DNA from 2 places in the Sinorhizobium sp. NG07B genome. Region 1 is predicted to be linked to the other one. Evidence: riboswitches for the same ligand, from Rfam matches in the RefSeq annotation. Region 1 holds a riboswitch; the other holds the start of a gene.

The links. Region 1 has a riboswitch for FMN ahead of CO664_RS05045 (6,7-dimethyl-8-ribityllumazine synthase). Riboswitches for the same ligand answer to the same signal wherever they lie in the genome.
Region 2: another riboswitch for FMN. It lies ahead of ribB (3,4-dihydroxy-2-butanone-4-phosphate synthase); the one in region 1 lies ahead of CO664_RS05045 (6,7-dimethyl-8-ribityllumazine synthase).

Annotation. Positions count from the first base shown of each region.
Region 1 covers NZ_NWTD01000001.1:1,038,702-1,043,114, forward strand. Annotated here, with positions in the region: gene CO664_RS05030 (spermidine/putrescine ABC transporter substrate-binding protein) at 1-175, opposite strand, end outside; gene CO664_RS05035 (ABC transporter ATP-binding protein) at 228-1,304, opposite strand; gene CO664_RS05040 (LuxR C-terminal-related transcriptional regulator) at 1,507-2,310, shown strand; gene CO664_RS05045 (6,7-dimethyl-8-ribityllumazine synthase) at 2,397-2,870, opposite strand; FMN riboswitch at 2,959-3,222, opposite strand; gene CO664_RS05050 (ABC transporter ATP-binding protein) at 3,339-4,400, opposite strand; gene CO664_RS05055 (ABC transporter permease) at 4,405-4,413, opposite strand, start outside.
Region 2 covers NZ_NWTD01000008.1:38,692-43,104, forward strand. Annotated here, with positions in the region: gene CO664_RS22410 (SDR family oxidoreductase) at 1-69, opposite strand, end outside; gene CO664_RS22415 (winged helix-turn-helix domain-containing tetratricopeptide repeat protein) at 320-1,915, shown strand; gene ribB (3,4-dihydroxy-2-butanone-4-phosphate synthase) at 1,967-2,596, opposite strand; FMN riboswitch at 2,708-2,854, opposite strand; gene CO664_RS22425 (SDR family oxidoreductase) at 2,915-3,703, opposite strand; gene CO664_RS22430 (sugar ABC transporter ATP-binding protein) at 3,719-4,413, opposite strand, start outside.

The DNA of each region.
Region 1 (4,413 bases):
CAAAAGCCGTCGCGTTGAAGAGGCCGGGCGCGCGCGCCAGGACGGCAGTGGCAAGCCCGAGGCCGGTGACGCCGAGAAAATGGCGGCGGGTCACCGAACCGCGTTTCAGGCGCATCAGCTCGTCCGCAAGCTTTTCCGCGGTGATCGGGGCATTCTCTCTGTACCACTTGGTCATGATGCTGTTCCCTTGTCGTTGGCATGCATTTGATGGCAGAGCGTCGGCCCGTTCAGGCCGGAAAGACATGCATTGCGTTCGGATCGAAGCGGAGTCCGATCCTTTCTCCAGGTTCTGCGAGGTCGGACTCATCCAGGCTGCGGCGGTCGGCGGTCACCAGAAAATCGCCAAGCCCGTCAACCTCGACGGAGTATTCGACCGATGAGCCGAGGAAGATGCGGTGGGTCACCGTGCCATGCAGCGTGGCGGTATCGTCACGCACAAGGCTTATCGATTCCGGACGGAGCGCCACCATGGCCGCACCCGCGGTTCCATTGGCACGCGCGGGCTTTGCCAAACCGACGCCATTTGCCAGCCGCACCGCATTCGCGCCGGGCTCGACCGTCGCTTCGATGCGATTGGTCTTGCCGACGAAATCGGCGACAAAAAGATTCGCCGGGCGATCGTAGATTTCCTGCGGCGGTCCGATCTGGACCACTCGCCCGGCATTCATAACGCAGACGAGATCGCTCATCGACAGCGCTTCTTCCTGGTCGTGCGTGACGAGCATGAAGGTGATGCCGAGCTCGCGCTGGAGGCTCTGGAGTTCGATCTGCATCGCTGTGCGCAGCTTCTTGTCGAGCGCGGCAAGAGGCTCATCGAGGAGCAACACCTTCGGCTTGTTGACGATGGCGCGGGCAAGCGCCACGCGCTGTTGCTGTCCGCCCGACATCTCGTGAATGCGGCGCTTGCCGAAGCCGGCAAGACGGACCATCTCCAGCGCCTCCCGGGCGCGGCGGCTGATTTCGGCCGCCGCAATGCGCGGGCGCATTTGCTTCAGCCCGTAGGCGACGTTCTGCTCGACATCAAGATGGGGGAACAGCGCGTATTGCTGGAAGACCATATTGACCGGGCGCCGATAGGCCGGCACGCCGTTCATAGGCTGGCCACCGATACAGACCATCCCCGCGCTTGGCTGTTCGAAGCCGCCGATCATTCGCAGGCAGGTGGTCTTGCCGCAGCCGGACGGGCCGAGCAGCGCGACGAAAGCCCCCTTGGGCACCCCGAGGCTGATATCCGACACCGCCGTCACGCTGCCATAGCGTTTGGCGACCGAACGGAATTCGATGTCGTTTGAATCGGATGTCACGTCTGTTCCCTGCGGCGCTATTATAGGAATTGGACGCGGTCCTTGCGCCTCCTGTTCCCACCGTCATTGCTGACAGCCTAGTCACCGGAAGCCGCGTCGGTATATACCCCGAGAGAGGTATTCCCGCCGGAATTTGCTTGTGAAAGGAGTATACCCTGGTTAAGCCGTCCAAGTGGCAGCGCAGGGGACTGGGGAGGGCGGTTTGGGCGTCGACTTCGAGAAGCTTTTCCAGGCCCTGGCGCCGTTGATGAATGGTTCGGCGATGGGCGACGAGGCCGTCGGCACTGCGTTCCGCCGGCTGATGTCGAGCCTGATAGCCTTCGACTATGTCGTCGTCTTCGCCTATCGTGGCAAGGAGCGTCCGCTTGATCTCTACAGTACTTTCGATGCCAAGGACCATGTGCTCTTCGTGAGCCTCTACCAGGCGGGTCCATACCTGCTCGATCCCTTCTATCATGCCGCCTGTGCGCCCCGACCTGGCGTGTGGCGGATGCGGGAGTTGGCGCCCGATCGCTTTTTCTCCAGCGAATATTACCGCACCTATTATGTGCAGACCGGGCTTGCGGAGGAGGTGGGTTTCTTCGTTCCGATCAGCGAACAGGTCACCGTCGTGCTATCGCTGATGCGGCGGGAGGCGACCGGCCCTTTCGGCGCCGCCGAGTTTGCCCTGCTCAAGAGGGCCGAGCCCTTGGTGGCCGCACTCGCTCGCCATCATTGGGCCGACCTCGACCACCGATTCGACGCGGCGCTCGCGAAAACCGGCCGCAGCCGCCGCAAGGCTTTGCATCCGCCCGCGGACGGGGTCTGGCAACATCTCAACCTCACCGATCGAGAAGCGGCAATCATCGAACTGGTCCTGCAGGGGCATTCATCGGAGTCGATCGGATTAAGGCTCGGCATCTCGACCGGGACCGTCAAAGTCCATCGGCGCAACGTTTATCGCAAGCTCGGAATTTCCTCGCAAACGCAGCTGCTGTCGCTCTACATCAAGAATCTCGGCCACTGACACCTGTCGGTAGCCGCATTATTGGCGAGGCAAAAAAGGGCGCGCCAGCCGGCTGCGCCCTCTCCTTTGCGTCGATTTGTAGTCCGTCAGGCGTTGACCAGCGCCAACTTGGCGCGCGCGTCGAGAATTTGTGCGCAGGCATTCGCAGCTTCTTCGCCCTTGACGACGAAATGGTCGCGGAAGAAGGCGATCAGCGGCTCGCTTTCCTGGAAGTTGTGCGGCGTCAACACTGCGGAGAGCACCGGCACGTCCGTGTCGAGCTGGACGCGCATCATGCCGTCCAGCACGATTCCGGCGACGAAGTCGTGGCGATAGATGCCGCCGTTGACGACGAAGGCGGTGCCGAGGATCGCCGAATAGCGTCCGGTCTTGGCGAGCTTCTGCGTATGCAGCGGAATTTCCAGCGCTCCCGGCACGTCGAAGATCTCGATGTCGGCCGCGTTGCCGCCGAGCTTCGACCACTGGGCGACGAAGGCGTCGACGCACTGGTCGACGATGTCGGCGTGCCAGCGGGCACGGACGATCGCGATCTTGGTGGAGGGGTGGGAAAGAATGGTCATGGTCTCAAGCCTTTCAGGGTTGGCGTTTGTTCCAATGATCCCGTCGGGCGAACATGCATGCACGACAACCCCGCAAAGGGTTCGCACTGCTTGCTCTCTTCCATCCGGACTGTGACCGTCGGCTCCGGAATCTGACCGGATCTGCTGACCTTCAGACACTGCACAGTTCCTTAAATCGAGATCGATTTAAGGACAGAATCATGCAGCAACTCAAAGTGCTACAGCGACCTTTGCGCGTCCATGGACGCGCGGAGCTGCATTGCCTGAAGCGCTCGCGGGCTTCGATCATTAGACCGCTGGTCCGCCGATCGCTACCGCCGGTGGGGAATTTCACCCCGCCCTGAGAACGCGTGCGACTATATACGGAGAGCAGCGCCCGTCAAACGCAGGCTCCGACGAAAATGCGAGAAATCACGACAGATTTTTCCGGGAAAGATCGAGGCCGGAACGAAATCGTTCCGGCCATCACTACTCGCGGATGACCAACAGGTCCTTGGCGGCGAAGCGCAGGCTGACATTCTCGCCGGCAACAGGCGGTGTAATGCCCGGATCGTTGAACATGTCGAACGAGATGACATCATCGCCAACCCGCAGCTTGGTGCGGATGACCGAGCCGAGGAAGCTCGTCGAGACGACTTCGCCGGGCAGCGCGGTATCGCCTTTGGAGCCCTCGGCGATCGAACCCGCCTCCGGCCGAAGCGCCAGCGAAATGCTGTCCCCGCCCTTGAGGCCGGCAATCGGCTCTTTCAGGGCAATCCGTTGCCCGCCGATGGTGACCGCACCGGTGGCGGGATCGACGACCTTGCCCTCGATGATATTGAGCGTTCCGACGAAGGAAGCGACGAAGCGGGTCGCCGGCGTGTTGTAGATCTCGAACGGGGTGCCGATCTGGTCGGCGCGGCCGGCATTCATCACCACGATCCGGTCGGAGATCGACAGCGCCTCCTCCTGGTCGTGGGTGACGAACACCGTGGTGATGCCGAGCTGCTGCTGGATCTGCCGGATCTCTTCGCGCAGCGAGATGCGAATCTTCGCATCGAGCGCCGAGAGCGGCTCGTCGAGCAGCAGCACTTGCGGCTTCACGGCAAGCGCGCGGGCGAGCGCCACACGCTGCTGCTGGCCGCCGGACAGTTGATAGGGGAAGCGGTCCGCCAGGTGCTCGAGCTTGATGAGCCCGAGCATCTGCTTCACCCGGATATCGATGTCCGTTTTGGTGGCGCGGGCGACCTTCAGGCCGAAGGCGACATTGTCATGGACGTTCATGTTGGGAAACAGCGCATAGGCCTGGAAGACCATGCCGATATTGCGCTGGTTCGGCTTCAGAGCGCCCTGGTCCTGGCCGTTGATGACGATCGAGCCGCCGGACGGCGTCTCGAAACCGGCGATCATGCGCAGGATCGTGGTCTTGCCGCAGCCGGACGGGCCGAGGAAGGAGACGAACTCGCCCTTTTCGATGCCCATGTTGAAATTATGAACGACCTGAACCGGGCCGAAGGATTTCTGAATATTGGTCAGTGTCAGGAAAGCCATGTGATCAAGCCTT
Region 2 (4,413 bases), on a different contig from region 1:
GCGCTCCGTCAAGTTCTTCACGAGTTTCGATCCGATGAGGCCGGTGCCTCCGATGACGACGATCTTCATGGCTCTCTCCGTTTCTGCCGACCGCATCTTTGCCGTCGATCCGGGGTGGAGAGTGCCTGCAAGCTTGTCGGGAGTCCTTGCCGCAGGCTTGAATTGACCTTGAGGAAAGCTTGGTTATTCGTCCAAGCGGGTTGTCGGTCATCTTGCGGCAGAGGTGCGAGCGCGTTACGGCGAGCCGTGCTATCAATGGACAGAAGTGTCGCCGCTGCTCCGGCTGGCAAGCCGAGCCGCTCGGTCGAGGGATGCCGACGTGCAATTCGTGTTTGGAGACTACGTGCTCGACCCCGAGCGCCGGGAGCTTACCCTGCGCTCGGAAGTGGTGACCGTCGGGCCGCAGGTCTTCGACCTGCTGCTGCATCTCGTCAGGAACCGCGACCGCGTCGTCAGCAAGGACGATCTGCTTCAGGCGGTATGGAGCGGCCGGATCGTCTCGGAATCGACGATCACCAGCCACATCAACGCGGTGCGCAAGGCAATCGGCGACAACGGTGAAGAGCAGCGCCTGGTCCGCACCGTCGCCCGCAAGGGCTTCCGCTTCATAGGGGTGATCGAGACCGGCGAGATCGCAAAACCGAGCCACCCCGACGGACCGGGCATCGTCGGACACTCGCCAAGCGAAACGGGGGAGCCTCCTTCCGCGCTCGTCCTTCCGGACAAGCCCTCGATCACCGTCCTGCCCTTCCAGAATCTCAGCGGCGACCCGGAGCAGGACTATTTCGCCGACGGCGTGGTGGAGGACATCATAGCCGCCCTGTCGCGCATCCGCTGGCTGTTCGTCATCGCGCGCAATTCGAGCTTCACCTACAAGGGCCGGACGGTGGATACGAGAGACGTCGGCGAAGAGCTTGGCGTGCGCTACGTGCTCGAAGGCAGCGTGCGCAAATCCGGCAACAAGGTGCGCATCACCGGGCAGCTCATCGACGCCACGAGCGGGACGCATCTCTGGGCGGAGCGCTTCGAAGGCACGCTCGACGACATCTTCGAATTGCAGGATCAGATAGCCGAAAGCGTCGTCGGGGCGATCGCGCCGCAGCTCGAACGGGCGGAGATCGAGCGCGCCAAGCGCAAGCCGACGGAAAGCCTGGACGCCTATGACTATTACCTGCGCGGCATGGCGAAGCTGCACAGCGGAACCCGGGAGGCCATCGAGGCGGCGCTACCCTTGTTCTACAAGGCGGCCGAGCTTGATGCGGAATTCGCGTCCGCCTACAGCATGGCCGCCTGGTGCCATTTCTGGCGAAAGTTGAACGGTTGGATGATCGATCCTCCGGGCGAGATCGCCGAGGGCGCCCGCCTGGCGCGGCTCGCCGTCCAACTCGGCCGCGACGATGCGGTGGCGCTGACGAGAGGCGGACATGCGCTCGCCCATCTCACCGGCGACCTCGACGGCGGTATCGCGCTCATCGACCGGGCCGTCCTGCTCAATCCCAATCTCGCTCCCGCCTGGTATCTCGGCGGTGCGCTCCGCGCGCTTCGCGGCGAAACGGACGCTGCAACAGAACACTTGACGCATGCCGTTCGCCTCAGTCCGCTGGATCCGGAAATGTTCCGCATGCAGGTCGGCATGGCGCTGGCAAATTTCTTCGCCGGGCGCTTCGATCCCGCCTCGGCCTGGGCAGAAAAGGCGCTCGGGAACCTGCCCAGCTTGCTTCCGGCAGCCGCCCTGGCGGCGGCAAGCCATGCGCTCGCCGGGCGCATCGACGAAGCAGGGCATGCGATGCAGCGCCTGCGCACGCTCGATCCGTCCTTGCGCCTCTCCAACCTCAAGGACTGGCTCCCGATCCATCGACCCGAAGATCTGGCGCGGTTCGCGGATGGGCTGCGGCTGGCCGGTCTGCCCGAGTGAGCTCGACGAGCCGAAGCGAATGGCCGCCTGTTTTCAGGCAGCCTGATGAGGTTACGCGGCCCGTGCCGCGCCGGCCGGCTGCTCGACGAATGCGATCAGGTCTCTGATGGTGATCAGCGGAAGCCGGTGCGTTTCAGCGAACACCACGAGCTCCGGAAGCCGGGCCATCGTTCCGTCGTCATTGGCAACTTCGCAAATGACACCCGATGCGGACTTGCCGGCAAGGCGTGCCAGTTCCACCGCCGCCTCCGTGTGTCCGGGCCGTCCGCGCACGCCGTTCGGATGCGCCCGCAGGGGGAAGACATGCCCCGGCCGGGCGAAGTCCGCCGGACGCGCGTCGGGATCCATCAGCGCCTGGACGGTCGCGGCGCGATCGGCTGCGGAAATGCCGGTGGTGGTCGCGGGCAGGTAATCGACGGAGACCGTGAATGCGGTCTTATGGAGCTCGGTGTTCTGCGGAACCATGAGCGGGATATCGAGCGCATCGAGACGCTCTCCTTCCATCGCGACGCAGATCAGCCCGCGGGCGTGCTTCATCATGAACGCGATCGTTTCGGGCGTCACCGCGTCCGAGGCGACGATGATGTCGCCTTCATTCTCCCGGTCCTCGTCGTCGACGACCACGACCATGCCGCCCAGCGCCAGGGCCGCGATTGCGTCTTCAATTTTCGAGATTGCCATTCCATTGCCTTTCAAGGGTAGCCAGCATTGGCGTCAAACCGCGGCGTTTCGGCCGCTATTCATCCCTTGGGCGAACAAGTCCGCGCCGCCCGACAACGAGCGGTTTGCTGACATTGTCCTCTTCCATCCGGACTGTAACCGTCGGCCCCGGCCTCTCACCGGGTCTGCTGACCTTCCGCATCGGCGGGAGCGCTCGCGGGCTCCCGGATCGCTCCGAATACCGCCGGTGGGGATTTTCACCCCGCCCTGAGAACAAGCGTAGATAAGGAATTTCACCGGCAAAAAGCAAGAGGCCAGCTCAGGCTGGCCCCGTGATATTTACCAGCAGCAGAAGCCGCCATCGACCAGGAGGTCGACGCCGGTCACGAAGCTTGCCGCATTCGAAAGAAGGAAGACGGCAGGGCCGACCATCTCGTCCACCGTCGCCATGCGCTGCATCGGGGTCTGCTCCTCGAACAGCTTGGTCTGATGCACCATTTCCGGCCGGGTGTTCATCGGTGTGGCCGTGTAGCCGGGACTGATCGTGTTGACGCGGACGCCGCGGCCCACCCATTCCATCGCCATCGACTTCGTCATATGAATAACGCCGGCCTTCGAGGCATTGTAGTGGCACTGGCTGAGGCCGCGGTTGACGATCACGCCGGACATCGAGGCGATGTTGACGATCGAGCCGCGGCCGTTCTTCAGCATGGCGCGGGCTTCCGCCTGGCAGGACAGGAAAACGCCCTTCAGGTTGATGTCCATCATCGTCTGGAACTGGCTTTCCTCCATCTCCTCGGCCGCATTGGCATTGGCGATGCCGGCCGCGTTCACGGCAAGGGCAAGCGGGCCGAGTTCCGCTTCGGTGCGGGCGACCGCCTCGTTGAGCGTCGCGCCATTGGTCACGTCGGCGGCGATGCGGATGCTGCGGCGCCCGGTGCCGGCGATGAATTCCGCGGTCTTCGCCAGTCCATCGTCGGTGCGGCGATCGAGCAGCGCAACGTCGGCGCCGCACTGCGCCAGCCCCATGGCGATGCGTTGCCCGATGCCGCTGCCCGCCCCCGTCACGAAGGCGACGTTGCCGGAGAGATCGAACAGTTTCGGCGCGTTGAGCGTGATTTCAGACATGAATTTCTTCCTTGTTCAAATCGTCGCGAGTTCCATGACCGAGACGTCGTTTGCGTCCTCGCGATCAAGGATGCCGGTCTGTCTGCCCTGGGCCATGACCATGATCCGGTTGGAGACGCCGAGCACCTCCTCGAGATCGGAACTGACCACGATCACCGCGACCCCCTGGCGGGCGAGATCCATGATGAGGTCGTAGATCGACGAGCGGGCGCCGACGTCGATGCCGCGCGTCGGTTCGTCGAGCACAACGACCTGCGGCTTTCGCGCCAGCCACTTGGCGAGCACCACCTTCTGCTGGTTGCCGCCGGAAAGCTCGCCGGCGTTCTGGTGGCCGCGGCCTTTCACGCCGAACCTCCTGATGCACTCGTCGGCGAACTGTTGCAGACGCCGGGAGGAAACCCAGCCGTTGCGGGCAATTGCGCCGAGATTGGCATAGCCGATGTTCTCCGCGATCGAATGATCGAGCACGACACCTTGGAGCTTGCGGTCCTCCGGCACGAGAACCATCCCGCTGCGAATCGCGTCGATTGGCGAGCGCGGCGTGACGGCATTGCCATTCAACAGAATCTCGCCACCGGAAATCGGATCGGCGCCGGTGATGGCGCGCACGAGTTCGGTGCGGCCGGCGCCCATCAGGCCGGCGATGCCGAAGACCTCGCCCTTCCGGACTGAAAAGCTGATATTGCGGAATGCATTCGTCGGCGAGGTGA